Regions from separate parts of the Acetatifactor aquisgranensis genome, predicted to be linked through region 1. Evidence: a T-box and tRNA genes for the amino acid it is inferred to sense, from the RefSeq annotation. Region 1 holds a T-box; the other regions hold tRNA genes.

Region 1 (11,000 bases):
GGATACAATTGCAAGGTAGTGGAGCCTGCCACCCATGACACCGGTTCCGCTGTCATCGCGGTTCCCACGGCCAGCGATGACGCACTGTACATCAGTTCCGGCACATGGTCCCTGATGGGGACGGAGTTGATGGAGGCCAACTGCTCCCCTGAGAGCAAGGCCAGCAATCTGACCAATGAGGGCGGGTACGACTATCGTTTCCGTTTCCTGAAGAATATCATGGGGCTGTGGATGATCCAGTCCGTGAAAAAGGAAATCGGCGGAGAGCTTGGCTTCGGTGAAATCTGCGACATGGCGTCCGAATGCACCATCTCCTCCATCGTGGACTGCAATGACGACCGTTTCCTGGCTCCGGCCAATATGACCGAGGAAGTGCGGGAGGCCTGCAGGGAGTCCGGGCAGCAGGTGCCGGAGGGACTGGCCGAAGTGGCGTCCGTCATTTACAACAGTCTGGCCCAGTGCTATGCGAAGACCATACGGCAGCTGGAGGGCATCACCGGGAAGAAATATGACTGTATCCATATCGTGGGCGGCGGTTCCAATGCAGACTATCTGAATCGTCTGACAGCTAAGGCTACGGGCGTTCCTGTGTACGCGGGTCCTACAGAGGCCACTGCCATCGGCAATATCGCGGCGCAGATGATGTCGGCAGGAGAACTGGCAGGCTTGAAAGCCGCCAGGGCGTGTGTGTTCGAGTCTTTCCCTGTCAGCCAGTACCAGCCGTAGGCAAATCGGGAACAGGCAGGGAGCGGTTTCTTAGCCTGCGGCGGATTCGGAATGCTGCCGCAAAAAGAATGCCGGAAAGCCGATATCCAATAAAACGGAAACCTTAATATGAAAAAGGATTTCAATATAAAGAAAGGATGAAAAGAAATGACAGCAAAGGAAAGATTTGAATCCGCAAAAGAGATTTACGCATCCTACGGCGTGGATGTGGAAGATGCGATTAAAAAGTGTATGGAGGCTCCTGTAGCGCTTCACTGCTGGCAAGGCGACGATGTGACCGGCTTCGATCATGACGGCCCCCTGACCGGCGGTATCCAGACCACCGGAGACTATCCGGGAAAGGCCAAGACTCCCGAAGAGCTGATGCAGGATATGGACAAGGCTTTAAGCCTGATGCCCGGCAAGAAGAAGCTCAATCTCCACGCAAGCTATGCCATCTTTGAGCCCGGCGAGTTCGTGGACCGGGACAAGATTGAGCCCAGGCACTTTGCGAAATGGGTGGAGTTCGCCAAGGAGAGAAATATGGGTATCGATTTCAATCCCACATTCTTCTCCCATGACAAGGTAAAGGACGGCCTGACCCTGTCCAGCCCGGACGAGGAGACCAGGAAGTTCTGGATCGACCACGGCAGGGCATGTGTCCGCATTTCCCAGTATTTTGCGGAGGAGACCGGTGTTCCCTGCGTCATGAATATCTGGACCGGCGACGGCTACAAGGATATTCCCGCTGACCGCATGGGCCCCAGAATGAGATATAAGGATTCCATCGAGCAGATTCTGTCCGAGCCCTTTGACAAAAACAAAGTGAAACCCTGCGTGGAGTCCAAGGTGTTCGGTATCGGCGTGGAGGCATTTACAGCCGGAAGCGCTGAGTTCACGCTGAGCTTTGCCGCTACCCATGACGGCTGCCTGCCTCTGATGGACAACGGACATTATCATCCCACGGAGGTGGTATCCGACAAGATTCCCGCGCTGCTGTGCTTCTATCCGGAAATCGCTCTGCATATCACAAGGCCTATCCGCTGGGACAGCGATCATGTGGTGCTGTTCGATGACGAGACAAAAGAGATGGCAAAGGAAATCATCAGATGCGACGGTCTGGACAGAGTCTACATGGCGCTGGATTACTTTGATGCCAGCATCAACCGCGTATCCGCATGGGCCATGGGCTTCCGCAGCTGGCAGAAAGCGCTGCTTATGGCTATGTGCACTCCCAATGCAGAACTGAGGAAGCTGCAGGACGAGAACCGCATGACTGAGCTGATGGTGCAGCAGGAGGCTGTGAAGACCCTGCCTTTCGGCGACGTATGGAACGAGTACTGTGAGCGCTGCGGCGTAGTGTCCGACAAGGATTTCTATGGCGAAGTGAAGAAGTACGAGGATGAGGTTCAGCTGAAGAGATAAGTGTGGGAAGTTCATTTTTTCAGGATTATGGCCGGGGCGGCGGAGTCATTGCAGCCCCGGCCGTTTTTGCCGGTTTATGAGACGGGCGGAAAAATGGACTTCCTCTGTCAGGGTCATGGAGGTATCGCCCCGATGATTTTGGATGGCGCATGGCAGGTGTGGACGTAAAAAATGGAAGCAAAGGGGCTCGAACCCTTGGCCTCCCGCTAGTCAGGCGAGCGCTCATCCCAGCTGAGCTATGCTTCCATGCACCTATAATAACACAAATGAAAGAAAATGGGAAGAGGGAATTTTTAAAATTGAGAAAAATGAGAGGATTTTCGGGAGAGAATTCCGGGTGAGATGCAGGAACGAAAGTTACAGAGTCCCGCTTCCTCTGGTCTTGGGGCTTCTGGACTGCTCCGCCCGGCAGAAGGCGCCGAACAGCCTGGGGAGGCTGTCCTTTGGGACATGCACGCCGGTCCGGCCCCCGAATCTGTTCTTCTTCGCCGCTCAGGGAGGTGAGGCGGGAATTAAATGCCATTTATATAGTATAGCATATTTTTTGGGGATTGGTGTGTAGTTTTGGGATTCTCTCAGGATGAGGCGGCTTATGGATTGGGGGACAAAGGCCGATATCCTAAGTAACCGTATTTAAGCGGAAGACTGCTATGCTCAAGACAGCCCCGGTTTTCCGATTCGCCCAAGAGGAGCATATACGGCTGGCGGTCTGAAAGCTGTTGTAGTGATAGTGGCTTTGCTGCAGTTTTACGTGAATTCCAATGACGTGCAGTATGAAGAGGAGGAGAGAGCAATGGGGGATTATGTGAATGGTATGTGGAAAGACAGCACAGGCAATGGGAATCCTGTGAACTTTAAGGGGAAATGGGGGGAGCACATCTTTACGGAAGAGGAGATACGGGCGCTCCTGAACGGGGAAGAGATATGTTTTGGATACAAGGGAAGAGATATTCGCGGTCATATACAGTATTGCTCCTATAATGGAAAGGAATATATAGGATTCAAGCCTGATTTCGACAAAGCATACGACAAAAAGCCTGTCTTCAGAGGCTCCACGTTCCGGCTGGACATGCGCAAGGAAGACATCATGGCCGAATTCATGAGGCGGAACTACTACGCGCGGCTGCGGAATGACGACAGGACGGAGATTGCATATCGGAGAATCGTCGACCAACAGGAACAGCGGGCCGGGGTAGACGTGGAATACACCCGGAACGGGAGGACATGTCTGGTTGATGAAAAAGCGCAGATGGACTACATCTTTAACGATGCGCCCCTGCCCACTTTCGCGCTGGAAATCATGGGAGTGAAGGGGGCGGAAGGGTGGTTCGTCAAGGATGGCCTGAAGACACAGTACTATATGTTCATCTGGCCTCATGCGGAGGGCGATTCGCTGACTGTGGACAGTATCCGATACGCGATGTACGCCTTTGTGGAGAAAAAGGCGCTGCAGGACGCGGTGGAAAAGCGGTACGGAACGAAAGAGGAGCTGACAGAATGCGCCCGCCGTATCATGGCAGGCAAAATCGGCTATGAAAAGGGCAACAGAGTCTATTATAAGGAGAAGCCCTTTGACGCGGAGGGCTACCTGGTATACACGAAAAAGCCGGTGTCCGGCCAGGAGGGCAAGGCGGAAGAGCCGGTCAATCTGGTGGTAAGCCGCCGCTGGATCGAATCCCTGGCGGAGGAGTACGGAACCGTGAGACCATGAGCCGACCACAACTGAATCAGCAGCACAGCGCCAGAGCGTATAGAAGACCAGTCTGTACGCTCTTTCTTTTGCCTGGAAACAGCAAAACACATTTTTTCTGCCGGATTGTGCTTCCCTGAAATCCGAGAGCATATTCAGTGTAACAGATTCCCCGGGACAGGTCTGCCAATCAGACATGGAAAATTCAGCAACTCCCGGTTGCGCGAAAAAATGCAGTGCAAAATTCCCCACACGCCTGCAATCCGGCTCTTGACAAGCGGCCTGCGCCATGATAGGATAAGAGACAAATCAACATAAGAAAAAGCGATGACGGAAACAAGTAGCATAAAAATCGCAGACAGAGAGAGCGTCACAGGGTGGAAGACGCTTATGTGGATTCTATGTGAAAACCATTCCTTAGCTGCAATGCTGAAAGTAGACGTAAGCGTTGCCGTACACCTGCGTTAAAGGTTAGGATTTGATGGAATCTGAAGTGAAAAATTAAGGTGGAACCGTGCAATGGGCACCCTTAAAGGTATGCGACACATATCTTTGGGGGTGCTTTTCTTATGTGGATTAATAATCTTAAAGAAAGGAAGAGAAAAAATGAAGATCAAGATGAGAGACGGTTCCATGAGAGAGGCGGCCTTTGAGGAGGAGCTGGGGAGGGACGCGTTCCGGCATACCACGGCCCATATCCTGGCCCAGGCGGTAAAGCGGCTCTATCCGGACGCGAAATGCGCCATCGGCCCGGCGATTCCGGAGGGGTTCTACTATGACTTCGAATTCCCGTTCCGGTTCTCGGAGGAGAATTTCCCGGAAGTGGAAGCGGAAACGCGGAAGATTGTGAAAGAAAATCTCCAACTGCGTCAATTCACGGCAGACCGGAAGTGGGCCCTGGAGGAGATGGAAAGGCGGGGCGAGGATTATAAGGCGGAGATTCTGTGCGGGCTGCGGTCAGAGGAGCAGATTAGCTTTTACAGGCAGGGAGAGCATCTGGAGATGTGCGCCGGCCCCCATGTGGCCTATACCAGCGCGGTCAGGGCGTTCAAGCTGCTGTCCGTGGCGGGGGCCTACTGGCGCGGCGACGAGAGGAACAGGATGCTTACCCGGATCTACGGCACGTCCTTTCCGGATTCCAGGATGCTGGAGGAATATCTGAACCGCCTGGAGGAGGCGAAGCGCAGAGACCACAGAAAGCTGGGCAGAGAACTGGGGCTGTTCGCGCTGCTAAAGGAGGGGCCTGGTTTCCCTTTCTTTCTTCCCAGGGGCCTGGTTTTGAAGAATCTGCTCATCGACTATTGGAGGAGACTGCATGCCAGGGAGGGGTACCGGGAGATATCCACGCCGGTGATCTTGAACCGCGGGCTTTGGGAGACTTCCGGGCATTGGGAGCATTACAGGGATAAGATGTACGCCACGGTGATCGACGGGGAGGACTACGCCATAAAGCCCATGAGCTGTCCCGGCGGCATGCTGGTATACCAGATGGAGCCCCGTTCCTATCGCAATCTCCCCATGCGGGTCAGCGAGCTGGGGCTGATCCACAGAAACGAGAAGTCGGGAACCCTCCACGGACTCATGCGGGTGCGCTGCTGCACACAGGACGACGCCCACATCTTCATGATGCCGGAGCAGATCCAGGAGGAGATTAAAGGGGTGGCCCGGCTGATAGATGAGGTATATTCGAAATTTGGTTTCCAATATCACGTAGAACTGTCAACCAGGCCGGAGGATTCCGTGGGGAGCGATGAGGACTGGGCGATGGCTACCGACGGCCTGCGGAATGCTTTGGAGGATTTAGGGCTGCCCTATGAGGTGAACCCCGGGGACGGGGCGTTCTACGGCCCGAAGATTGATTTCCACCTGGAGGATTCCATCGGGAGGACATGGCAGTGCGGAACCATCCAGCTGGATTTCCAGCTGCCCCAGCGTTTCGGGGCGGAATACATCGGGGAGGACGGGAAGAAGCACCGCCCCATCATGATACACCGGGTGGTGTTCGGCTCCATCGAGCGGTTCATGGGTATCCTGATAGAGCATTACGAGGGAAAGTTCCCGCTGTGGCTGTCCCCGGTACAGGTGAAGGTGCTGCCTGTTTCGGATAAATATATGGATTATGCGCGGGAGATGGAAAGCGCCATGAAGAAGGAGGGCCTGCGCTGCGAGACGGATGCCAGAGGGGAGAAGATAGGCTGCAAAATCAGGACGGCGCAGATGGAAAGGGTGCCCTATATGCTCATCGTAGGCGAGAAGGAAACCGGAACCGGAGACGTCTCTGTCCGGAAACGGGAGGAGGGCGACCTGGGGAGGATGCCGCTGGAGAGATTCCTGGGAATGCTGAAAGAGGAAGGAATCTGAGCGTTGGACACTTTATCAGCCATGTGGCAAGCAGGATTCCGGATTCTCGGAAAAACGCAAGGCTTCTCGAAAACAACAAAAAACAAAATAAACCCACAAAAATATTAAGGGAAATAGTGCCAGATTTATTGACATTTGGATAACATAGGCATATACTGAATAGGAAAGATGCTTGTTCCGGGAATCACGACTCACAAGAAGATATACTGCATAACGCCAGAATTTACCATACTGCATTTGTGAAACGTATATGGCTGGCGTTATGTAGTCAGGCTACCCGGAAATTTTAACTGTTAAGCAGTGTAAATGACAGCCTCAAAGAACACAAAATCGAACTGAGAGAAAATAGAACACAAAAGAACGCGAAGCGGTCAACACAGAAAGGAGCACCAATGGCCAAATATTACACACAGGAAATCCCCAAAACGGACAGAATCCCCAGGCTGGTAGCGCATCTCTACGCCAAGATGCCGGAAATCGAATCCGCCAGGGCCAGGCTGATCACAGAATCCTATAAGGCGACAGAAGACAAACCGATAATCATGCGGCGCGCCCTGGCATTTGCCCATATTTTGGACAATATCCCCATCATCATCCGGGAGGACGAGCTGGTGGTAGGCAGCACCACCATCGCCCCCAGAGGCTGCCAGACCTACCCGGAATTTTCCTACAAATGGCTGGAGAGCGAATTCGACACCGTGGCCGCCCGCAAGGCAGACCCCTTCTACATAGCCGAACAGACCAAGCGGGAGCTGCTGGAGGCGGACGCCTACTGGGAGGGGAAGACCACCAGCGAACTGGCCACTTCCCTCATGACCGAGGAGACGAAGAAAGCCATTGAGCACAATATCTTTACCCCCGGCAACTATTTCTACAACGGTGTGGGCCATGTGACCGTCCAGTATGACAAGATTCTGGCCATAGGCTACAGGGGGCTTATCGAAGAGATACAGGCGGAGCTGGACAAGTGCAGCCCTGGCGACGAAGATTATTGCACCAAGAGCCAGTTCCTGAAAGCGGCCGTCCTAAGCTGCGAGGCCGTGATTCGCTATGCCCGCAGATATGCCCGGCTGGCGGAGGAAGAGGCAGCTTCCTGCACTGACTCCGCGAGAAAGCAGGAGCTTCTGCAGATAGCGGCCAACTGCGCCAGGGTGCCGGAACACGGAGCCGCCACCTTCCATGAGGCCTGCCAGAGCTTCTGGTTCGTGCAGCAGCTGCTGCAGCTGGAGTCCAGCGGGCATTCCATCTCCCCGGGTCGCTTCGACCAGTATATGTATCCTTACTATAAGAAAGACCTGGAGGCCGGGAGGCTGACCAGGGAATCCGCCCAGGAGCTGATCGACTGTATCTGGGTGAAATTGAACGATTTGAACAAATGCCGTGACGCCGCCAGCGCGGAAGGGTTCGCGGGCTACAGCCTGTTCCAGAACCTGATTGTGGGCGGACAGGACAAAGAGGGGTTAGATGTGACGAATGACCTGAGCTTTATGTGCATCACGGCCTCCAAGCATGTGTTCCTGCCCCAGCCATCCCTTTCCATCCGGGTGTGGAACAAGTCGCCCCACGAGCTGCTGCTGAAGGCGGCAGATTTGACGCGGACGGGCATCGGCCTGCCGGCGTACTACAATGATGAAGTCATTATCCCTTCGCTGCTGAGCAGAGGCCTTACCCTGGAGGACGCCAGGGATTACAATATCATCGGCTGCGTGGAGCCCCAGAAGGCCGGGAAGACGGAAGGCTGGCATGACGCGGCTTTCTACAACATGTGCCGCCCTCTGGAGCTGGTGTTCTCCAACGGCTGGGACAAGGGTGAGAAGATCAGCATAGAGACCGGGGCCGTGGAGGACATGGCTACCTTTGAGGAGTTCTATGACGCCTATAAGAAACAGATGGATTACAACATCTCCCTGCTGGTGAACGCGGACAATGCCATCGACGTGGCCCATGCCACCCGCTGCCCGCTGCCGTACCTCTCCTGCATGGTGGACGACTGCATCAGGCGGGGCAAGAGCGTCCAGGAGGGCGGCGCCGTCTACAACTTTACCGGGCCTCAGGGCTTCGGCATCGCCAACATGGCGGACTCGCTGTACGCGATTAAGAAGCTGGTATTTGACGAGAAGAAGGTGACCCTGGCGGAGTACAAGCGGGCGCTGGCCATGAACTACGGCCAGGGCTTCGATGCCGTCAGCGCGGGAGAAATCGTGACGGAGATCCTGAGGGAGATTCGCAAGGTGAATCTCCCTGAGATGGACGGAAACGGCATGGCCGTGGACGAAGCCCAGATTGCGGGTATGATTCAGACAGTGATGAACACGGAGCTTCCGGCGGAGGAGAAGAAGAGATACGAAGCCCTGCGGGCCATGATAGACGAAGTGCCCAAGTTCGGCAACGACAACGAGGAAGTGGACATGTTCGCCCGGGACGTGGCGTATACTTACACCAAGCCGCTATTGAACTACCGCAATCCCAGAGGCGGCCAGTTCCAGGCGGGGCTGTATCCCGTGTCCGCCAATGTGCCACTGGGGGCCCAGACCGGAGCTACCCCGGACGGCAGGCTGGCCCACACCCCTGTGGCGGACGGCGTGTCCCCCTCGGCGGGCAAGGATGTGTACGGCCCCACCGCGGCGGCAAACTCCGTGTCCAAGCTGGATCACGGCATCGCCTCCAACGGCACCCTGTTCAACCAGAAGTTCCATCCCACGGCACTCAGCGGGGAGAAGGGGCTGGAGAACTTCGTGGCGCTGATCCGCTCCTATTTCGACCAGAAGGGGAGCCATATGCAGTTCAATGTGGTGGACAGGGAGACCCTGCTGGACGCCCAGGCCCATCCCGAGAAGTACGCCCACCTGGTGGTGCGGGTGGCAGGGTACAGCGCGCTGTTCACCACCCTGTCCAAGTCCTTGCAGGATGATATCATCCGCAGGACGGAGCAGGGATTCTGAAAGTTTTCAGACAATTCAGTAAGGTTCAAGGCAGCACGGCTTTGCTTTAGAAGAAAGGCAGTAAGATGGTCATAAAAAACGAATATCCGATTTTGGAATACAGTACGGACAAAACCGCCGTCATCAATCCCGACAGAAATGCGTCCAAAGCCGACAGGGACGGTCAGGGCGGGGGCGGGTTTGGGCGTTTCCCCAGGCTCTGCCTGGTCACGTTCTTCGAGGAGGTGCTTGACAGCGCGGTAGAGAGGTACGGGGGAGAGAAGATAGGGACATATGTCTCCGAAATGAAGGACTTCCATGTGTACCGGTTCACGGTGGATGGCACGGAGGTCTGCGCCGTACAGGCAGTGGTGGCCTCAGGCTCCATCGCCATGATGACCGAGATGCTCTACGGCAGCGGCGTGGAGGTGATTGTCTGCTGCGGCGGCTGCGGGGTGCTGGACGACATTCCGGAAGGAGCCGTCATCCTGCCGGTGCGGGCCCTGCGGGACGAGGGGGCATCCTACAAATATCTGCCGCCCGCCCGTTTCATTGAGCTGCAGTCCGGGCCCATCGAGCGCTTCCGGAAAGTCCTGTCCGGCCACGGCGTCCCCTACATAGAATGCGCCACCTGGTCTACGGACGGATTCTATAGGGAGACCAGAGAGATGGTGGCCTACCGGAGGGAAGAGGGCTGCAGGGCCGTGGAGATGGAGTGCGCCACCATGGCCGCCATCGCCCAGTTCCGGGGCAAGGTCTTTGGCCAGCTGCTCTACAGCGGCGACATCCTCATCGGCGATGCGGAGGACTATGACGACAGGGACTGGAACAATAATGTTTCGGCTAGGGAGAGGCTGTTCGCTCTCGCCTTGGAGGCACTGTGCATGCTGTAGGGGAAATGCGGATGAATGGTTTTGATGATGCTTTTTGGAAAATGTTGGACTCCCTGGTGAGGGATTCGGAAATCGTGATAGACAGGCCAAAAGGGACAGTCCATCCGAAATATCCGGATTTTGTCTATGAGGTTGACTATGGATATTTAAAGGATACTTCATCCATGGATGGTGCCGGCATTGATGTGTGGGTGGGCTCAGGGGAAAAGCGGGTGGACGCGGTCATGTGTACTGTTGACTGCCTGAAACGGGATTCGGAAATCAAGATTTTGATTGGATGTACGGAAGAAGAAAAGCTGTCAGTATATCGAGCCCATAATGATACACAGTATATGAAGGGTATTATGATAAGGCGCTGAATGGAGCCAGACTTCAGTAACCGTAAGTATGAAATGCTGCTCGCGCGGCGGAATGAGATGAAAAATGATGACAGAATATTTACAGACAAAAGGCCGGATATTTGATATACAACGGTATTCCATCCATGACGGAACGGGAATCCGGACAATCTGCTTCCTGAAAGGCTGTGTACTGCGGTGCAAATGGTGCTGCAATCCGGAGTCCCAGGAGTACGGAATCCAGGAGATGACCGTTCAGGGCAAGACGAAGATTATCGGCCGCGACGTGACGGTGGCGGAGGTCATGGAGACCGTGGAGAAGGACAGGCCCTACTATGACCGCTCCGGCGGCGGCCTGACCCTTTCCGGCGGTGAGAGCCTCTGCCAGCCGGAATTCGCCAGAGATCTGCTCCGGGCGGCGAAAGCGGTGGGCATCAATACCGCCATGGAGAGCATGGCCTGCGCCAAATGGGAAGTGATAGAACAGATTCTGCCGTACCTTGACCACTATCTCTGTGACATCAAGCATATGGACAGCGGAAAGCACAAACGCTTCACCGGAAAAGGCAATGAACTGATGCTGGAGAACGCGAAGAAAATCGCCTCTTCCCGCCAGACCCGCCTCAGCATCCGGGTACCGGTGATTCCCACCTTTAACGATACCGCG
Region 2 (11,000 bases), on a different contig from region 1:
ATGCACACCCTGAGCGACTGTGCACATTTCTTCAACTTCCTTTGAATAAATCATGTGAAATCTCCTTTCGATTATGTATGTTATTATTCATGACAATAGAAAGTCCGCAAAGCGTCCTCTCCATTGTTTGTCCATTTGGAAATTGATTCTCCATTTTGTCCTTTTTCATTCTCTCATATTTATGGGAAAAAATCTAGTATTTTTTGTAAAAATGGAGGGTTTTCCGGCTATTTTCCTTATGCCGATAATGCATTATCTTTTTTCCGTTATTTCTGCAGCCTTTTTATAGATACTTCCGGCGGGAATCACGCCCCGCACCATGGACGCGGGATAGATACTGGTATTCCGGCCGATGACGGTTCCGGGATTCAGGACACTGTTGCAGCCCACTTCCACATTGTCGCCAAGCATGGCTCCCATCTTTTTCAGGCCGGTTTCCATGAAAATGCCATCTCCTTTAACCACTACCAGCGACTTATCGCTTTTCACGTTGGAGGTGATGGAGCCGGCCCCCATGTGGGCCTTGAAGCCCAGGATGCTGTCGCCCACATAATTGTAGTGGGGCACCTGGACTTTATTGAATAAAATGACATTTTTCAGCTCTGTGGAATTGCCTGCCACGGCGCCTTTTCCTACAATGGCGTTTCCCCTGACGAAAGCACAGTGCCGGATCTCCGCGTCCTCATCTATGATCAGGGGACCGTTCAGGCAGGCCGTGGGAGCCACTTTAGCGGATTTTGCCACCCAGATACGCTCTCCGCGTTCCTCATAGATGTCTTTGGAAAGGCTCTCGCCCAGCCGGATGATGAAATCATGTATCTTCGGGAGGACCTCCCAGGGATAAGTCGCTTCTTCCAGCAATTCCGCCGCAATCGTCTCCTTTAAATCATATAATTCTGAAACCGTAATCATCTTGTTCATATTCTGTCAATCCTCCCCGGGCAGATTTTCTGCCGCTGCAACCGCTATTATACGCGCGGCCGCCAAAACTTGCCATTCTTCCTGCTGCCGGATAATCGTGCCTTCACCGGCAAGGGAAGAAACAGATGGCCTTTCATGCGAACTCAGGAAGTCTTATAGTTCGCCGCAGCCGCCTGGAATCTGTCGTGCAGCGCCCTCTGGTTGTGCAGCTGCTTGACATACTGCGTCCTGCGCCCCACAAAACCGTTCAGCTTGTCCATGTATTCTTTCGATGTGATGTCCCCCTCCGCCACCAAAGTAAGCCCTTTCTCCCAGCTGGCTGTCAGCGACGGATCCAGGAGCGCCTTGATAGAGCTTTCCACCACGTCATATATCATCTCTCCCATCAGGGTAGGGGTCAGCACCTGTGTCTTCTTGTTCAGGGCAAGGTACTCGATGTTCACCAGCTTCTTCAGGATTTCCGCCCTGGTGGCGCTGGTGCCGATGCCGCTGCCCTTGATCTGGGCCCGCAGCTCCTCGTCCTCGATGAACTGCCCTGCATTTTCCATGGTCAAAATGATGCTTCCCGAGGTATAGCGCTTGGGCGGGGAAGTCTCCCCCTCTTTCACCTCATAGGAATCCGCCGCCAGCTTATCCCCCTTTTTCAGGGCCCCCAGCAGCTTTATGAACTCCTCGTCGCACTTTATCTCGGTCTCCTCGGAATGCCTTTCTTCCATGGAATGCCTTTCTTCCATGGAATGCCTTTCTTCCATGGAATGCCTTTCTTCCATGCTCTCACCGTCTTTTGCCCTGGTATTTCCGCCTTTCCCGGCAGATTTGCCGCCAGGGGCATTGCCCGCGGCATTTCCTGATACATCCCCCTGTCCTCCGGACTGTCCCCCGGACTGTTCTCCGGTCTCACCCCCGGCGCTGTTCCCCCGGGCATCCTCACGTCCCGCCGCGGTCGTTCCGCCGCTGTCTTTCTTTACCGCCACTTTCAGATATCCCTCTTCCACCAGCACCTTGAAATTGGCAAAGAACCTTTCTTCCTTTACCCGGATGCACAGGGCGAACTTCTGATATACGGCAGGCGGATAAAAAATGCTCAGGAAACGGCGCACGATTACCTCATAGACCTTTGCGGAAAGCGGCGCGAGGCCATTCAGATTGTTCAGTCCCTGGCCGGTAGGTATGATGGCATAGTGATCCGTAATCTGCTTGTCGTTCACATATCTGGTCTTGGCGATTCCCTTAAAGCTCCCATTATTCAGGATTTCCGCCGCGAACCCGGACGCCGGTCCGTAGCCCCTCAGTCCGCCGATGTTCTTATGTATCTCCTTGGCCACTGCCGTGGACAGCACTCTGGCATCTGTCCTCGGATAGGTAACCATCTTTTTCTCATACAGCTCCTGAACTACCCGCAAAGTCTCATCGGGACTAATCTTGAAGAGCTTGGAGCAGTCATTCTGCAGCTCCGCCAGGTTGTAGAGCAGGGGCGGATTCTTGTTCTCCTTTTTCCGGCTGATGCTCTCCACCAGAATATCGCCCACCGGCGCTTCTTCCAGATGCGCGATCAGCCGCTTCGCGTCCGCCTCTTCCTTAAAGCCATTCTCCTTGTAGAGCTTTGGAGAACCATACCAGGCAGATTCCGGCGGCTGGGTTCCGGCGCCTCCCACCGCGCGCCATTCCCCCTGGAAACCCTTGTCCTGAAGCCTGAAATTCCCCAGCACCCGGTAAAAGGGAGTCTTCACAAAGGACCGGATCTCCCGCTCCCGGTTCACCACGATTCCCAGCACGCAGGTCATGACCCGCCCCACGGAAATCACGGCCTTATCGCGTTTCAGATAATCTTTTACCGCATTTCCGTACTTCAGGGTAAGCGCCCGGGAGAAATTGATTCCCATCAGGTAATCCTCTTTCGCCCGCAGGTATGCCGCGTCGCTTAGGTTGTCGTACTCCTTCAGGTCCTTGGCCTCCCGGATGCCCCGCAGGATTTCCTCCTCCGTCTGGGAATCGATCCACACCCGCTTGCGCTCCTTGCCCCTGACGCCGGACATCTGCTCCACCAGCCGGTAGATGTACTCTCCCTCCCGCCCGGAGTCCGTGCACACGTAAATCGTAGTCACGTCCGGACGCTTCATCAGGGAGCTTACAATAGTATATTGCTTCTTGGAGCTTTCGATGACTTCATATTTATATTCTTCCGGAAGGAAGGGAATCGTGTCGAAACTCCATCTCTTCAGTTTTTCGTCGTAGGCATCCGGATAGCTCATGGTGACCAGATGCCCCACGCACCATGTGACGATGGTGTCCGCCGATTCCAGATAGCCGTCCCTGGAAGCCGCATTCACTTTCAACGCATTCGCGAACTCCCTGGCAACGCTGGGCTTCTCCGCAATAAATAAATTCTTTCCCACTCTGTTTTCCTTATTTGTTCCATCATAATTTATTCTGTTACTTCTTTTCGATATATCCGCGGGCTTTCAGCAGCTCCGCGCAGAGCACAGCACCGCCCGCCGCTCCCCTGACCGTATTGTGCGACAGGCCGACAAATTTGTAATCATATACCGTATCCTCACGGAGTCTTCCCACGCTGATGCCCATGCCGTTTTCAAAATCCACATCCATCGTCACCTGGGGCCTGTTGTCCTCCTCCAGGTACTGGATGAACTGCTTAGGCGCACTGGGCAGCTGGAGCTTCTGGGGCTCGCCGCTGAAATTCACCAGCTTTTCAATCAACTGCTCCCTGGTAGGTTTCTTCGCGAACTTCACAAAGACGGCTGCGGTATGTCCGTTCAGCACGGGCACTCTGATGCACTGGCAGGTGATGACAGGGCTCTGGGCGGGGACAATGGCTCCGTCCTCCACCTTACCCCAGATGCGCAGAGGCTCTTTCTCGCTCTTCTCCTCCTCGCCGCCGATGTAAGGGATGATATTGCCCACCATCTCCGGCCAGTCCTGGAACGTCTTGCCCGCGCCGGAAATTGCCTGGTACGTGGTGGCTACCACCTCCACCGGCTCGAACTCTTTCCACGCAGTCAGCACAGGGGCATAGCTCTGGATAGAGCAATTGGGCTTTACGGCCACGAAGCCTCTCTTTGTTCCCAGGCGCTTCTTCTGGGCCTCGATTACCTCCACATGCTCCGGATTGATCTCCGGCACCATCATGGGCACATCCGGGGTCCATCTGTGGGCGCTGTTGTTGGAGACCACGGGCGTCTCCGTCCTGGCGTAATCCTCTTCTATCTTTTTGATTTCATCCTTTGACATGTCCACGGCGCTGAACACGAAGTCCACCTGAGAAGCCACGGCCTCCACTTCGTTGACATTCATCACCACCAGTTTCTTCACCGCTTCGGGCATGGGCGTGTCCATCTTCCACCTGCCGCCCACAGCCTCCTCATAGGTCTTGCCCGCCGAGCGGGGGCTTGCCGCTATGGTGGTCACCTCGAACCAGGGATGGTTCTCCAGCAGGGAGATGAATCTCTGCCCTACCATGCCTGTTCCGCCTAAAATACCTACTTTTAACTTTTCACTCATTGTCTTTCCTCCGTCCTCACTTTGTCTGGCTTTTCTCTTCCGCTAAATATTCTTTATGCTTCTCTATGACTTTCCTCATAGCCTCCGGCCCGGGCCCGCCAATGGTCAGACGCTTTTCCACACAGGTCTCAAGGGAAACAGCCATATAGATATCCTCTTCAAATTTATCGCTGATGCCGCGCAGTTCATCCAGGGACAGCCTGTCAATGGAAGTGCCTTTTTCCACGCAGTACAGCACCAGCCTGCCGATGATGCTATGGGCATCCCGGAAAGGCACGCCTTTCCCCACCAGATAATCTGCCGCGTCCGTGGCATTAGTGAAGCCGTTCATGGCGCTGGCCGCCATCCGTTCCTTTCTGAACTTCATGGTACGCAGCATGCCGGTGAACAGGGTAACGCAGTTCTCCACTGTGTCGATGGCATCAAAGGTCAGCTCCTTGTCCTCCTGCATGTCCTTGTTGTAGGCAAGCGGGATTCCTTTCATGGTGGTGAGCAGGGACATAAGCGCTCCGTAGACCCTCCCTGTCTTGCCCCGCACCAGTTCCGCGATATCCGGGTTCTTCTTCTGGGGCATGATGCTGCTTCCGGTGGAATAGGCATCGTCTATCTCCACGAACTGATACTCATTGGAATTCCAGATAATGATTTCCTCGCTGAAGCGGCTTAAATGCATCATCACAGTGGACAGCGCCGCCAGAAACTCTATCAGATAGTCCCTGTCCGACACGGAGTCCATGCTGTTCAGCGTAGGGCCCGCAAAGCCCAGCAGAGAAGCCGTGCACTCTCTGTCCAGGGGATATGTAGTGCCTGCCAGCGCTCCGGCTCCCAAAGGGCAGTAATTCATCCTCTCATAGATATCCGACATGCGCTGCCTGTCCCGCTTGAACATTTCAAAATACGCGCCGTAGTGATGGGCCAGCGTGACGGGCTGCGCTTTCTGCAGATGGGTGAAGCCCGGCATATAGGTCCCCGTATTCTCTTCCATCACGGTGAGAATCACTGTAAGAAGCTCTTTCAGCAGTCCGTCCACCTCTGTGACATGCTTTCTCGCATAGAGCCGCATATCCAGCGCCACCTGATCGTTGCGGCTCCTGCCGGTATGGAGCTTTTTGCCTGCATCACCTATACGGCGAATCAGCTCTGCCTCCACGAAGCTGTGGATATCCTCACAGGTCTCATCGATTTCCAGCGTACCATCGTCAACATCTCTACGGATTCCCGAAAGTCCCTCCAGAATTTTGTCCCGCTCCCCCTCCGTGAGGATTCCCTGCTTCGCCAGCATGGTCACATGAGCCACGCTGCCCTCGATATCCTCATGGAAAAGGCGTTTGTCAAAGCCTATGGACGCGTTGAAGTCGTAGACCATTTGGTCTGTCTCTTTCGTAAAGCGCCCGCCCCATAATTGTGCCATATTTCCCTCCGATTTTTGTCTCATTAAAAATATCTCATCAAAAAGCTGAAATATGTTTGTTACATTCTATCACGCATATTTAATTATATCAAGTCGGCTTTTTTCACAATTTCAGCCGCGGCTTTGGCTCTGCAGAGAAATTTCTCCGTGCAAACTCCCCTTTTTATCCCAGTCCCGCAAAGAATTTTGCCGCAGATTCCACAGAAGCAAGCCTTAACAGCCTGCAAGTTCACGGAAAAGGAACCCCCGCCCGCCGTCTTTCATATAATATAAGAAAAAGAAAATCAGGAATGGCAATATGGAGAATATTCTGGAACTGAAAAACATCGGCTATTCCTACCACAATCTCCACGGGGAAACGAAAGCGCTGCAGAACATCTCCTTCGGCGTCCGGGAGGGAGAATCCATCGCCATCGTAGGCCCCAGCGGCTGCGGGAAATCCACGCTTCTGTCCATCATCGCAGGCCTCCTGTCCCCGGAAGAGGGAACCATCGTGGTGAACAATCCTGACGGCTCCCTGCACTATCCGAAGATAGGCTACATGCTCCAGCGGGACCATCTCTTTGAATGGCGCACTGTCTACCGGAACGTGACTTTAGGGCTGGAGCTGAACCATAAAATGACGCCGGAGCGGCTGGAGGCGGTGGACCGTCTCTTAAAAGACTATGGCCTTGACAAATTCAAGGATAAGCGTCCCGACGAGCTGTCCGGCGGCATGAAGCAGCGGGCGGCGCTGATACGCACGTTGGCCCTGGAACCCCAACTGCTTTTGCTGGATGAGCCTTTCAGTGCCCTGGACTATCAGACGAGACTTTTCGTGTCCGCGGATATCTGCCGTCTCATCCGCGCTGCCGGAAAGACCATGATTATCATCACCCACGACCTGTCGGAAGCTGTCAGCCTGGCAGACCGCATCATCGTCCTGTCCGGACGGCCGGCAGTGGTCAAGAACGAAGTAACCGTGCATCTGACGCTGGCGGACGATTCGCCTCTGGCTGCAAGGAACGCTCCTGAATTCCAGCAGTATTTCAACATGCTATGGGAGGATCTGACTCATGAGAGCTGAATGGAACAGAAAAACGAAAAACAGGAAAAAAGCCTCTTCGGAATTGACAAGACAGGAGGAATTCATCAGAAAGCACAGACGGCACCACCATGAAATCGCTTCCTGGCGGACGATCATCTTCGTCCTTTTTTTAGTCCTGTGGGAAGTCAGTGCCAATCTGAAATGGATCGACAGCTTCTTCTTCTCCAGCCCCAGCCGCGTGGCGCGCTGCTTCGTGGATCAGATCAGGAACAATTCCATGCTGGCCCATATCGGCGTGACGCTGCTCGAGACCCTGCTCAGCTTTCTGCTGGTGATTCTTTTCAGCCTGCTGGTGTCCACGCTGCTGTGGCACTCCAAAAAGCTGTCGGAGATACTGGAGCCCTATCTGGTGGTGCTCAACAGCCTGCCGAAATCGGCTCTGGCGCCGCTGTTCATCGTATGGCTGGGCACCGGCACCCGAACCATCATCGTGGCCGGCATGTCCGTGGCGGTGTTCGGCTCCATCATCAGTTTCTATACGGGATTCCAGCAGGTGGATCCGGAGAAGATTACGCTGATTCACACGCTGGGCGGCAGCAGGCGGGACGCTTTCTGCAAAGTAGTGCTCCCCGGCTCCGTGCCAATACTGCTCAGCACCGCCAAGGTGAACATCGGCCTGGCCCTGGTGGGCGTCATCATCGGGGAATTCCTGGCGGCCAGACGGGGACTTGGGTACCTAATCATATACGGCTCCCAGGTATTCCAGCTGGATATGGTGATTACCAGTATCATCGTGCTGTGCATCATTGCGCTGGGGTTCTATCAGTCGATACAGTTCATTGAGCATCAGATAAAAAAGCAGTTCAAGATGTGATTCCACCGCACTGTGTCGCTTCACCGGCACTGATTCCGCGCAACGCCGGCGGCACATCAGCGCCAAGGCCAAAAGCTTTCCGCTTTCCGGCCTTACATAACTTATCGCCTCAAGCCAGCTGCTTTAACTTGTCGCTGTGCTTCATCACGACATTCTTCATGATGTCGATATCTGCCTGCATGGCATCAATCTGCATGATGCCGTTCTTATACCTCTCATATGTAGAGAGATAACATTCCTCAATATTCTGTATACGGGGCAGAACCTCATTTTCGCTCTGTAGCTTCAGGAAACGTATGTCGTTCCGCATAGGAATACAGCATTCCTCCACACTCTGCAGCCCAGGCAGTATATCTTTCTCATTCTGCTCTTTCAGGAAACGTATGTCGTCTCTGATTGGCTGCAACTTGCTCTCTAGCTTACTCTCCAATATGCTCTCCAGCTTCACATCCATCAACTGCGATATCGCCAATAAGTCCTCGCTCGACAATGTCATAAAATATCCTCCTTTTTACCTGGAAACATACGATACGAAAACAATCACGAACCAACGATTTAGAAGATGATAAAGAAAACAGAAAAAAAGCTTCTGACGGGACTCGAACCCGTGATCTATTGATTACGAATCAATCGCTCTACCAACTGAGCCACAGAAGCTTATCACCCGGACAATTCCGGCAGGTCAAGTCGAACTGTTCTGACCACCTTTCGCAAGACCGATTTTCATTATACAGGCTTTTGAAATAATTTGCAACTACTTTTTTTATTTTTGGAAACTTTTCGCAAATTTGACTCTATTACGTCTTGTTATTATCATTTTTAAACAGGTTCCTTACCTGTGCCCGTATCCTCCATCCGGATTCCAAACTCGGTACATACCGGCACCTGGCAGACTTTTACGAACAGCCCCGGTTTGATTACATGCATATCATGCGGACCATGGACATCATGGAGGAACATTATGACGGATACATCACCCACCTGTTTGAAAAGAGCAGAAACATCGTAAAGAGGGACACTTCCGTCTGCTTCTATGACTGCAGCAACTATTATTTTGAAACAGAAACGGAAGATGACGATTATGTGGATGAAGTGACCGGGGAAACCGCCAGGGGCCTGCGCAAATATGGGCCGTCCAAAGAACACCGCCCCACCCCCATCGTGGAGATGGGGCTGTTCATGGACAGGGAAGGCATCCCCCTTTCCATGTGCATCACTTCCGGTTCCGACAACGAACAGACTACCGCCATCCCGCTTGAGAAGAAGCTCACGCAGATGTTCAAGGGGGAAAAAATTCATATACTGTGCGGATGCAGGGCTCGGATTCCTGAACATAAGGAATTTCAATTCCATGGGCGGGCGTGCCTTTATTGTTACCCAGTCCGTGAAAAGACTTTCCGGCACCTTAAAGGAAGCGGTATCGCATTATCGACCTTCATCTTTCGCCCACTCCTTTTCACTCCACGAGATACCGTTCCAACGGCTCCCTGTGGGCCTCTATGAACAGCCTGAGCCTCCTGCAGTTCCCCTTCGTCTTCCCATAGTCAACACGCTACAATACGGCCACTTTATTGGAATGTGGACTAATCATTAAATTTCGTCTACCTAGCGCTCAGCGGGATATGGGCGAAACCCTTCCGAAAAGGAACCTCCGCGCAATTCAATCTGCTCTAGTACAGATTTATATGGAGTCGATGGAAAATCGTAATATCCCGTTTGATCCCCTGTTTCAGGTATATATATCCGTAAACCGCCAATGTCTGTCGGATTACATTCCCACAACGCATAATCTGCGCATATGATGACATGCTTGAAATTTACATTTATGCCTTTGAGCAGCGAAATAATACAGCAAATCTCCCAAGCGGCCATAGCAATCACTATCATCCGCCCCTCCCTGGCCCGCCCAAGAAGTGTCCCTATAGCATAAAACGGCAGAAGATATAGAAAGACTTTTCCATATCTTGCCAAAGGTGCCGTAAAAAACCAAAAAACCATACAGGATATCATACATCCAGAAATATGGAGGAATTCCCACCTTTTTTCTTTCAGTACCTGATACCCCCCCACGCACAGACAAATAGGCACCAACGCTATGTTAATGACAAAAAGCATATAGTCTGTCCTTCCCATATTTTCCCGCCACACTGGAAACCACACTGAAAACGGGGCATCTGCTTTTGCTACATCGCACAGATTCCATGCCCAGACCTTTATTTCGTTCCGGTCCCTTATCAAGCTTGCCGCCGGCATTTTCCAATCCACAGGAAACAAATCGATTTCCGGGTATGGGTATAACAAATACCCGGAAATAATAACATTTCTAATCAAGAAAGGCATGACCGTCACAATACCAAATCCCAGATAAAGCGCAATTTCCTTCCATCGTTTCCCTGTAACCAATTTGAGTGCCGGGAAGAGTACAAGGAACACCACCATCGTCATAGACAGTTTGAGGGATACACCATAAACTCCCAGTATGCACAAATACGCATAGGGTGCTATATTCTTTTCCCCATCTTCAATCAAATTCACCCATTTGCTGAAAATATAGGCTGTCAGCCCAAGCGCGAAAGCGTCTGTCTCTGGCGAGCTTATATGACGCACTTTGCCCGCATAATACAGAATAATGATTATACGCAAAAAATCCGATGCGTAAATCCTGTTCCTATGCCAAAACCTCATGGAGCACAGAGCGTAAGAAAGCAAGAGCCACATAATGAAGCCATTCATGCTATGCAGTGATTGGCCTGTCAAAAACTTCAGGCTGAACAATGCCTGGAGCGGAAGGAACGAACTGTTGTAGGCCAGCCTGTTGTGCAGATTTCCTAATCCCGGAACCACTCCGTACTCCTCAATCCAGTGGATTGCCTGAGCGTGGTATAGAGCAGTGTCATAATGCCTTACCTCCCCGCTCGCAAAACCGGCCACTAATATCCCGATTCCCACAATTGCAAAAAATCGATATTTAAAAACATCTTTTTCCATATTCCTGAATTTTCTAAGCCAACACTTCATTTTTCCCTTTATCAAGATCACTATAATGGCATCCGCAAAAATCACGCTCATAAATGCGGCTCTGTTGACCCTGCGAAAAAGGCTAAAAAATTGAGCATAAACTGTCAGCGCACAGAGGCCTGTCATCAGAACCATGTCCAATTTCTTCTCTTCGTAGTGATTGAATTTTTCCAAAAAAGACAAAATAGCGGTTCCCCATAAAAATGCCGATGTGCCTATTACGACCCAGC
Region 3 (11,000 bases), on a different contig from region 1:
CCCCTTATGAACTGACTGCCGCTTATGCAGCCATCGCCAACATGGGGGCCTATGTGGAGCCAAAACTCTACACCAGGGTCACCAATACGGACGGCGATATCCTTTTGGACAATACCAATCCCACCTCCAGGCAGGTCATCAAGGAGACCACTGCTTTCCTGCTGACAGATGCCATGGTGGACGTGGTAAAAGGAGGCGGCACCGGGGCCAGCTGTAACTTCAGCAATGCTATGGCCATCGCCGGAAAAACCGGTACATCCAATGACTATCATGATGTATGGTTCGCCGGTTTCACCCCTTATTACACTTGCAGCGTATGGACAGGCTATGACAATAATGTGGGCCTGCGCACCACAAATCCCGGAAAGGAATCCGACCTGGCGAAGATTCTCTGGACAGCTATCATGAGCCGCATCCACGAGAACCTGCCCGATGAGAAGTTCACCACACCCCAGGGCATCGTCCGCGCTGAAGTATGCATCGAATCAGGCCTGCTGCCCATCCCTGGTGTCTGCACGGCCACACGTGGTGAATATTTTGCCGCGGGAACCGTTCCTACGGATCCATGCAACATACATTATGTGGGAGATATCTGTCATTATGACCTGCTGCCCGCAAGCCCTGAGTGTCCGATGAAAATACCCGGTGCGCTGGATCTGCCGTTCCAGGAGGATCCGGCCCTGCTGCAGGGTTCCTCTGGTGTCACGCAGCCGCTTGGTCCTGATGGACAACCGCTGCCATACGGCTCTGATACCCCTCACTGCCAGCATGATGCCGCATTCTTTGCGAATCCGGACTACGAGGCAATCCTGGCACAGCAGGAATGGGCCGCCAACGAACGCGATATACAGAATGCGCTGCAGGATGCCGGCTTAGAAGACACAGAATAACTTCCCTGAAATACCGCTCAAAGCCATGACGTTTCCACATGTGTCATGGCTTTTTGCCAGGCTGCATCTTTTCTTATATACTTGCATATAAATGTCGAATTATGATATAATATTGGCACGGAAAACATCTTGTTCTTTTCTTAAATTTAAGGTACACAAAGGCGTATATAGTTATGAGATAATAAGTATCAGCATACACCAAGGAGGTCAATCATGGAACAGCCATTATATACTTCAGTGAAAGTGAACAATGAAATAGAGTTATGCGAAGTCGCAGACTTGGAATGCAAGCAGCTTATCGAAAAGGCTCTCCTGAGCAAACGCATTTCCTATTATATCCGCTGGCCCAAGTCCTCTATCTTTCATCTCAGCAAAAGCAACTGTATCATATGCGTGAACGACAGTTCAAGGGAGATTGCCGAAGATATGGTCCGTTCCATTTGTGAGGAAAAGGGCTATTCCGTAAAATTTCTGATGCGCAAATCCCAGAACCAATATCTGTAAAGAACGATTTTTTATAAAATAACCAAAGCGAGGACACATATGAATTCCATAAAACTTTCCAGACTACGCGCAAAGCACATCGTGATTGGCCTACAAATCATTATTCTTCTAATCGCTGCCAGCAGCTGGCTTCTTAACCGCGGCAATGCTTACAGCAAAAACTTTACAGTTGACGACTATCTTCTCGCAGAAAACGCAATAATAGACGGCACGTTGATTTCCATGGATGATTCCTCAGGAAGTCAAGGAGTTTTTTTGTCCACGCCTTCGCTCAGTCTGAGTAAAGGCGTCTATCAGATACAGATTGATTATGCTGTGAATTGTCCTGGAAATTCCGTATCTGTCAGCTCCGGTCTGGGAAGTCTGGAAATGAAGTGCCCTTCTCTTGAGCTGGATTCCACCTGTTATACCCAAACTATGGTTTTAGATATTTCCCGTAGTGTAGATGATGCTGTTATTCATGTCTCTTTTTCCGGGAATGGCTATATCCGTATAAGTAATATCGGGATTTATGAAACCAGTTCCCTTTACAAAAAGAATTTTTTCTATGCTTTCCTACTATGCGTGCTCATCAATCTGGGCTATTTTTTTCTACGCTCTGATATCAGGATCAGAAAAATCATTTTGGCTCTGGCCGGTATCTTTGGGATATCCTGTTATCCGCTCTATACCGATTTTCTCATGGCCGGCCATGATATTTTGTTTCATTTGATAAGAATCGACGCCATCAGCCAGGGCCTTTCCCTTGGCACTTTTCCTGTAAAGCTCCATCCTCTATGGGCCAATGGATATGGCTATGCAGTGGGAATATTTTACGGCGATGCCTTCCTGTATTTCCCTGCTTTCCTCCGCATACTCGGTTTTTCCATTCAGGCTTCCTACAAATTTTTTGTAGCATTCATAAATCTGGGAACTGTCCTGATTGGCTATTATTCTTTCCGCAAGATGTTCTCGGATGAGAAAATTGCCCTGTTAGGTTGTCTGGCCTATACGCTGGCCCCCTATCGTCTCATGGACGTGTACACAAGAGCAGCGGTAGGAGAATATTGTGCCATGATGGTCCTCCCACTGATATTATGTGGATTTTACTTGGTTTTTCAGGACAGCAGAAAGGAAAATTGGTGGAAGCATTCCATTCTCATCGCCTTTGGGCTCACCGGGTCGATTCAGTCTCATGTGCTAAGCACTCTCATCGTAGGGCTTTTCATCATATTGACCTGCCTGATACTTATAAAACGCGTTTTCAGGAAATATGTGTTCCGTTCTTTGGTCACTGCCGCTGCACTGGCCATTCTTCTCAACTTGAATTTTATTGTTCCGTTCCTCGATTTTTATACGGAGGATATCATGGTTAATTCTCCAGAATGGTCAGGCGCTCCGCGTGGCTCCTTTCAGACAGGCGGACTATTTCCAATACAGCTGTTCGCGCTATTCCAAAAAGGTACCGGCAGCGCCTGGTCCACATCAGCCGGAATTGCCACAGAACCTACTTTCGGCGTCGGTATCCTGATGACGATTGGCCTGTTTGTATTTATCTATCTCCTCTGCATCCATAAGAAAGATTGCCAAAAAGACCGCAACTATATTCCAGCAATCCTGTGCGCACTGTTTGGCGTTCTCTCACTATATATGGCTACCTGCTATTTCCCATGGGATGCCCTTATATCTATAAATGAGGGCATCGAAAAAATCATTCTGACCCTGCAGTTCCCATGGAGAATGCTCATGCCCGCCACGATACTGCTGGTATTCGTTGTATGCTATTCCTTTCATATAGGCAAAAAGGTATGGGGGAACTGCCAAAATTATCTTCTCGCCGGCATCTTTCTCCTGATATTAAGCTGTGGATGGTATTTTTACGATTTCTCGTTTTCCGGGGAGCCCTATCGTATTTACAGCACATCAGAATTAGATACAATGCAGCTTTGCACATGTGATTACTTACCTTCCGGTACTGACCCTAATCTCATCCATGCGAACCTTGTCTATGCAAATGGAGTAGCCCCTCTGGAAGCCTATCAACAGCTGGGGACGGCAATTTCCTGCAACGTCAAGGCTCAATCAGAGGATGCGTATGTAGATTTTCCTTTATTATATTACAAATACTACCGCTGCACTGATGCGGACACCTCCCAGGCTCTCCCTGTATGCGCAGGCACCAACAATATGGTTCGTGTCCAATTTCCAAAGGGATATTCCGGCTCTATTTCTATCCGTTTTGTCGAGCCATGGTTCTGGAGATTGGCAGAGATAATATCTGCCCTTACATTAATTGGCATAATTTGGGGGCTGCCAAAACTAAAAAAAGTCCATTAAGAATTGTGCAAAAAATTTAGAATTTTTTGTTGACAAGGCTGCCGATCTTTGCTATAATATCATTTGTGAGCGCGGGAATGTTGCTCATGTGCTGCTGTGGCTCAGTCGGTAGAGCGTCGCATTGGTAGTGCGGAGGTCACGGGTCCGATTCCCGTCAGCAGCTTAAATAAAAATAGCGGAAATCCTGATAAAATCAGGATTTCCGCTATTTTGTATGCCAAAGGTTATGGGCCGCCGGAGGAATTCATTTATCCTACCGCGTTTTCAGCTTCCGATACAGCGTAAAATACATGGTGATAAAACATGCAAGTCCCCCGATGCAATTGGAAATGGGTTCCGCCCAGAACACACCGTCCACGCCCAACCCCGTTTGGGGCAGCATTATCGTCAGCGGCGCCACGATCACGGCCTTGCGCAGCAGGGAAAAAAAGACCGCATGTCTGGAATATCCCAGAGCGGTAAAGGCCGACTGCCCGGTAAACTGGAATGCCATAAAGAAAAATCCCAGGAAATACAGCTTCAGCGCGCTGATTCCTGCCTCCAGCATGGCGGCGTCCTCCGTAAAAATCGAAAGCAGAAAATGAGGACATTGTATCACAGCTCCCCAGGCCAGTAAGGTATACAGAATCCCCATACAGGCCGTAAAGCGGATTCCCTGACAGACGCGGTCATACCGTTTCGCTCCGTAATTGTACCCCAGCACCGGCTGGGATCCGCTGGTTAGGCCGCTTACCGGCAGCGACAGGATTTCCCTGACGGAATTGAGGACCGTCATGATGCCCACATACAAATCCCCTCCGTATATCTTCAGCGTCGCATTGCACACCACCTGCACCAGGCAGTTTGTCCCCTGCATGATGAAACCCGACATGCCAAGGGAGACGATTTCCCGGGTCAGTTTCCAGTCTGCCCGCAAATGCTGTTTCTTTATGCGGAGCCCCGCCTTTCTCCCGGTCAGGAAATTCAGGACCCAGATGCTAGATACAATCTGGCTCAAAATAGTGGCCAAAGCCGCTCCCCTTACCCCCATATCCATTACAAATATGAAGACAGGGTCCAGGATTAGGTTCAGCACCGCTCCGATCAGCGTGGTCATCATGCCCATCTTAGGGAAACCCTGGGCATTGATAAAGCCATTCAGCCCCGTGGAAAGCATGACGAAAGGAGTTCCAAACAGATAAATCCGCAGATACGCATCCGCATACACATAGGAAGCGTCGCTTGCCCCGAACAGATAGAGCACCGGCCTGCGGAACAGATAGCAGAAAAGAAACATCAGCGCGGAACAGCCAAGGAGCAGCGAACATGTGTTTCCCAATATCAGTTCCGCCCTCTCCTCCTCACCGGCTCCTCTGGCTATGGAAAACAGCGGCGTCCCTCCGGTACCGAACAGATAAGTGAACGCGGCAATCAGCGTAGTCAGCGGAAACGCCAGCCCGATGCCTGTCAGCGCCATACTGTCCGCTCCCGGCAGATGTCCGATATAGATGCGGTCCACCACATTGTACAAAAGCAGCACCAGCTGCGCCAGCATCAGAGGGATAGCCTGGGATATAATGTTACGCCATATCTTTCCTTTTGAAAAATCGTTCGTCATGAATGCCTCCCTCTCCATCCGCTCTTCTGCCGGAATATTTTACCTGTATCTTAATAAGTCTTGCTGTTGTCCACGATTACCTGGGACTCCTTTTTCACGATGGCAGAAGTCCTGATTTTCTCCTGGAGCAGCTCATAGAACCGATCATCCGGGAAGTTCTTCACATCCACAGTCTCTCCTGTCCATGCGCTCAGATGGATGGCATTGGAAATCGTAAGCCCTAATACCCCCTCTTCTCCCGGCGCCAGAAGCTGCCCGCCATGCAGCACGGCGAAAGCGAAATTGTTCAGAATCCCCACATGCTGAGGTCCGCCGGAGAAATCCGCCGGAATATTGCACTCCCAGCACTCCGGCTTTCCAAAAGGCTCCGCGTTGACTTTATTGTGCTCCCGCTCCGATATCACATTGCGGTGGAAGACAATCCTGTTATCCTCTACCACCACCTTGCCCATGTCGCAGGCAATCTCCAGGCGGTTGGTGCCCGGCGCTTCCCCGGTAGAGGTAATGTATTCTCCTGTGGTGCCGTTTTCGTACTCAAAATATGCCATCACATCGTCTTCCACTTCGATGTCATAATACTTTCCGAAGCTGGCCTTGGCAAATATCCTGTCCGGCATCCCGAACATCCACTGCCAGAGATCCAGCTGATGGGGATTCTGATTAATCAGCGCGCCGCCGCCCTCTGTCTTCCAGGTGGAACGCCATGTGCTGCTGTCATGATAAGCCTGGGGGCGGTACCAGTCCGTGATGATCCAGGTAATCCTCTTGATATGGCCCAGCTCGCCCTTCTGAATCATCTCCCGCAGCTTCTGGTATACCGGATTGGTCCGCTGGTTGTACATGATGCCGAACTTCCTGTCAGACTGCGCCGCGGCGGCGTTCATCTCCTTTACCTGTCCGGTGTAGACTCCGGCGGGCTTTTCCGTGATGACATGCAAGCCCTGGGCAAACGCCTCTATGGCAAGGGGCGGATGATAGTAATGGGGCGTAGCGATGAGAACGGCGTCGCACAGGCCGCTGCGGTACATCTCCCCGGCATCGCCAAATACCGGGATTCCGGGATACTGCTGCCTGGCCGCCTCGCATCTGGCCGGAGCGATATCGCAAATCGCGCCCATTACCATGTCGGGCACCTTACCCTCCGTCACGTTTTTCACATGTCCCGTTCCCATGTTTCCAAAGCCGATTACACCTAATCTTACTTTCTCCATAAAGCAAATCCTCCTACTCGATTATCTTATCTACAATCTCTTCCAGGGCACGGTAAGCCAGCGTAAAGGTTCCCTCTCCTCCCTGGGGGAGATCCAGCATCTTGTCGTCCAGTTCCAGCGAAGCCAGCCCTGCAAAGCTTCCCAGATGGGGCTCAAGGCTTAAGAAGCCGTCATATCCGTTGTCCAGAAGGCTCTTCAGAATATACTCCACATTTCCGTCGCCCGCTCCCGCCGGCACTACTTTTCCGTCTTCCAAAAATGCATCCTTGATATGTACATAGCTGATGAATTTTTCCAGCTTCTCATAAGCCTCTTTTGTATCCTGTCCGCACTGCACGAAATTAGCGGAATCGAATACGGCCCGGAAATGCTCGCAGGACAGTTCCTTCATTAAATCCGCACAGCGCTCTGCGGTATCTCCGTAAATGTCTTTTTCATTCTCATGGAGCAGCACCACATCCTGCTCTTTGGCATATGCCGTCATCCTGCGCAGACGGCCGATTACCTCCTCCCTCTCTTCGGCGGACCAATCCTGAGCGGTTTCTCTTTCAGCACCGCTGGCAGCGCCCTCTGCCGAATCGGGTTTCGCAGGACGATAGAAGCTGAACATCCTGATATATCTGGCATCCAGTTTTTTTGCTACTTCCACTACTCTCTGGAACTTTCTGAAATGCGCCTCGAAATCCTCGTCAAGCCTTATCTTCCCGATGGGAGAACCAATGGAGGATACTCTGATTCCGGCCTGCTCCATCTTCTCTTTCAGAGCCTCCGCCTCTTCATCGGAAAGATCCGCGATATTCTTCCCGTCAATTCCCCTTGGCTCAAAATAGCTGATATTCAGTTTCTGCAGCACCCTGAACTGGGTATCCACGCCCTCCGCGATTTCATCCGCAAAACCGCTGATTTTGTCATATTTCATCTGGCTTTTCTTCCTCCTTTATTTTGAGACTCTTTCGAATCTCCTCTTAATACCTTTAAAATAAAAGTACCATATTTTGTTCAATCTGTAAAATGTTTTTCATTCTATTTTCTCTAAAATAAAATGAGATAATGGCAGTTGGAATCCGTTAGTCCAGCTGCCATTTATACTGCTTAACAGTTATAATTTTCGAGTAACCAGACTGCATAACGCCAGCCATATGCGTTTAACCAGTGTAATACAGTAAATTCTGGCGTTATGCAGTATAATATTATGGGGCATCTAATCTGAAGTCTCTCTGCTGCCTGTAAATACGCACAGGACCCATTAATCCCGACACAAGATCCTCACTTTCTCTGTCAATATTGTCTTCATTCCAATAACGGTTCCATCCCAGAGCCATTCCTTCGTCTACCAGCATATGTCTTCTGGCCGGAGCAGCTGAATTGGACACTATGATAGTAATCTCATTTTCTCCTTCCTGGAGAAATTCCGTGATGTCTGCCCGATAAGAAGCCCATGGGGTCACTGCTGCCAGCTGATGATCGATCCAGACCTCCGCACAGGACTCTCTCTGTCCCCACTGCAGAATATAACGCAGCTCCTGCCCCTCTTCCCGGAAAACATCCGGTTTCCACCAGAAACGGTTACGATAAAGCGCCTGCCCTGAAAACCAAGGCAGTCCCAAAGAAGCCCATTCCCTATAAGATATAGGCACTGGTTTCAGGAGCACCTGTAGCGGTTGCTGCAGCCCATCCTCAGGGCTTTCCGCTTCTACATCCAATTCCAGCATCCGCACCCGGTCTATCGGCCGTACCCTCAATGCCTTTTCTTCTGCAAAGGATACCTCCACACCATCTAACCGACATCGATATCCGCCTTTCACACAAGGCGCCGCTATTTCCGCTGTTCCCACAGGCAATGTAATCTGATAGGCTACTCGCCTGGGCCATGAAAGTCTTTCCCCATACAAAGGCAAATCTCCCCACGGTTGAAGCGGCACATTTCCCCTTTCCCAGGCGTATAGCCACACGCCGTCCCTTTCCGCCCAAAGCTGGCGGGCAGGATCATGGCGACGGGCCTGGAGACGACGGCTCAGATTTTCCCAGCTTTCCTCATATTGATTGCTCACAATCCATTCAGAGTTACTCTGTATGCACACCGGATTTTCTCTCATGTCTTTCAGGTACAGTTCTCCTTCAAGCAGCAAGGAAATCATCCTGTCAGCCGGGAGCTTTTCCACAGAGCAGATATTGCTGTCCGGATAAGGGTTGGGATTGTGTACATGAACTGCAATCAGATTCTCCCCTTGATGGAAAAAATCACCTAACTCCAATGTAACAGGCTTCATGCCGCCCTCTCCTGCCAGATGCCCGTTCACATAGAGCGTAAACTGCTGCACTGCTGCAACACAGATTCTTCCTCCGGATACATCACTTTCCAAAAATACTTCTTTCTGAAAGTACAAATCCGCCTGATCCATGCTGTCCTGCCAATGAGGCCTCCTGGTAATCCAGGATGCTTTCCACAGGCTTAAATGCCTCCCGCACCTCCCCATTTCCCATCGAGTATTGCAGATACGGATCGGTTTGGCCTCCTGTCCATACCCCAGGCGTTTCCCCCAGGTTTCCACAGGTTCCTCCCCTTTCAAAGGCTCTACCAGAAGATAGCAGGCTTCATCTGCTGCAAGCATGATTTCCACCTGGACTTTCCCATCTACACATCTCGCACTGACGGGCCATATCTTCCCAGTGGCCGAATCCATTCGGCTCACTCTTCCCATAGCGTTAAGCCGTAGTTGCAGCGTTTTCTCCACATCTTCGCTGTTGCTGATAAAATAACTGTCACAGTTTTCTATTTTCCTGTGATTCACATATATCTCAGAGGAGTCACCTTTCAATATCTCCACATCCCGGCCAATCAGCCCTGCAATCTTCTCCGGCAGTTTACAGGATGGCAATTCCTCCCCATAGAAAAGCACTTTTCCGCCCGATATCTGATAACGATTCAGCCATGTCTTCAGCTCCGCTGTCAATACCGCCTCCTGCGGGAATAGAAGCACCTGGATTTTCCTTCCGCCGCTTTCCAGATATCCCTCCCTCACAGGAGCGGCCAGAATGGTATCTTCATCTATCACATCCGCATCCATCTGGTTCTCCACCAGACTGTATAAAGCCTGATTGTATCCCTCTTCTATATGCCGGGCCGTCCAATCAGATTCAATCCCTATGGTATGCCGCTGTATATCCCGGATGGGATAATAGAGCCCAATCTGCACTACCGGATTCCCAAGAGAATTCATATAACAGATTCTGCGAATTTCGTCCGCAAAGTGCCGGAAATATTTCCAGTAGGGATTCTGGTAGAAAAAGCTGGCGGGCCAATCTGCCTGGGATCCCTGATGGTCACATTCATAATACATGCCATGGAGTACAAAGAAATTGATTCCCATAGCTCCCATAGTATGCACGCCCCTGCGATATTCCTGAAGGCTGCAGCCCCATCCGGCGCCTCCCATGGCCTCTGACATGGCACGCTCTCTTCCATAGGCCCTTGCCACTGAAACCGAATACTTTGGCTCATGGAAAGAAATCTTTCTGGGCAGGCGATACCGATAGTCATGGCAATCAGCTTCGGGAATCTGCAGATGGCGCATAGTCCTGAAATAGTCTCCTTGCCGCCAGGAATGCATCGACAGATACTCCTCCGTATGGCCGGTGAGCATCAGATGGTGTTCCCTGCACCAGTCTCCCGTCTGCTTAAAAAATGCTGTCTCATACATATGTGCCGCAGTCTCAAAGTAGTCCTCGCGTACCTTGTCTTCCCGGGAACTACCCTCCTGTAACAGCCAGGGAAGATTTTCCAGCAAATCATAGTGATGCCTCTCCCGGAAAGTTTCCGGCAGCTTCTCTGTCCAGGCAAGCCCCCTGGCCGCCATATAAATCTCATCAAAGAAGATTCCGGGAATCTTCCCTCCAAAATGTTTTCCGTATCGAGCCGCGTATTCCTCATGGGTGCTGAAATCCATATTCGAAGGTACTTCCCGCTGTCCCGCTGGGCCACGCATATTCATCGTACAGCCAGGGATAAAAACCGATCCTCTCACCCTCTTCCACACAGGCCGATATCGCTTCCCACCATTCCTTCTCCAGGTAAGGCGTAGTGATATACGCCCTTGCATGCATAAACGCACCGCAGATTCCCTGCTCTTTCATCATACCCATTTGCCGTTTCAGCTCTCCCGGCTCCAGAGTTCCGTTCCAGAACCAAAACGGTATCACACTAAATTCCTCAGGTGGTTCACGAAATCTGTCTTTCCAATTCTCTCCCATAGTTAACTCTCCTCACTGCACATGCGGTAATGGAAAAGGCGGACACCACTGCGTCCGCCATGCCCGCCGCTTTCCAGCTCTTATGTCTTATCTCAAACCATAATAAGTATACAGCATTTCAATGTAATCCTGCAGCCCCATGCTGTCCAGCTGATCCAGATACGCCTGCCACTCGCTGTCATCATTAATATTCTTTCTTCCCATGACGAACTCTGTATCTGTCGCCTTGAT

Evidence for each region. A T-box is a leader RNA that pairs with one kind of tRNA and senses whether it is charged. The one in region 1 lies ahead of thrS (threonine--tRNA ligase), so its partner is inferred to be a tRNA-Thr.
Region 2: it encodes a tRNA-Thr, which carries the amino acid that the T-box ahead of thrS (threonine--tRNA ligase) is inferred to sense. The anticodon was not compared.
Region 3: it encodes a tRNA-Thr, which carries the amino acid that the T-box ahead of thrS (threonine--tRNA ligase) is inferred to sense. The anticodon was not compared.

Annotation. Positions count from the first base shown of each region.
Region 1 is NZ_CALPDH010000012.1:61,380-72,379, forward strand. It holds gene rhaB (rhamnulokinase) at 1-726, shown strand, start outside; gene NFS35_RS11840 (L-rhamnose isomerase) at 874-2,130, shown strand; tRNA gene NFS35_RS11845 (tRNA-Val) at 2,303-2,376, opposite strand; gene NFS35_RS11850 (hypothetical protein) at 2,855-3,841, shown strand; T-box leader at 4,139-4,354, shown strand; gene thrS (threonine--tRNA ligase) at 4,427-6,181, shown strand; gene NFS35_RS11860 (glycyl radical protein) at 6,574-9,123, shown strand; gene NFS35_RS11865 (nucleoside phosphorylase) at 9,189-9,995, shown strand; gene NFS35_RS11870 (hypothetical protein) at 10,007-10,354, shown strand; gene NFS35_RS11875 (glycyl-radical enzyme activating protein) at 10,422-11,000, shown strand, end outside.
Region 2 is NZ_CALPDH010000011.1:130,024-141,023, forward strand. It holds gene NFS35_RS11395 (iron-sulfur cluster assembly scaffold protein) at 1-54, opposite strand, end outside; gene NFS35_RS11400 (LbetaH domain-containing protein) at 253-921, opposite strand; gene NFS35_RS11405 (DNA topoisomerase) at 1,065-3,317, opposite strand; gene asd (aspartate-semialdehyde dehydrogenase) at 3,355-4,440, opposite strand; gene argH (argininosuccinate lyase) at 4,457-5,851, opposite strand; gene NFS35_RS11420 (ABC transporter ATP-binding protein) at 6,150-6,917, shown strand; gene NFS35_RS11425 (ABC transporter permease) at 6,907-7,752, shown strand; gene NFS35_RS11430 (hypothetical protein) at 7,862-8,248, opposite strand; tRNA gene NFS35_RS11435 (tRNA-Thr) at 8,337-8,409, opposite strand; partial or broken gene NFS35_RS11440 (IS1634 family transposase) at 8,572-9,172, shown strand; gene NFS35_RS11445 (LIC_10190 family membrane protein) at 9,358-11,000, opposite strand, start outside.
Region 3 is NZ_CALPDH010000024.1:33,717-44,716, forward strand. It holds gene NFS35_RS19360 (transglycosylase domain-containing protein) at 1-890, shown strand, start outside; gene NFS35_RS19365 (hypothetical protein) at 1,104-1,394, shown strand; gene NFS35_RS19370 (hypothetical protein) at 1,434-3,710, shown strand; tRNA gene NFS35_RS19375 (tRNA-Thr) at 3,801-3,873, shown strand; gene NFS35_RS19380 (MATE family efflux transporter) at 3,964-5,307, opposite strand; gene NFS35_RS19385 (Gfo/Idh/MocA family protein) at 5,358-6,518, opposite strand; gene NFS35_RS19390 (sugar phosphate isomerase/epimerase family protein) at 6,532-7,437, opposite strand; gene NFS35_RS19395 (glycosyl hydrolase) at 7,709-10,465, opposite strand; gene NFS35_RS19400 (hypothetical protein) at 10,446-10,769, opposite strand; gene NFS35_RS19405 (type 2 periplasmic-binding domain-containing protein) at 10,857-11,000, opposite strand, start outside.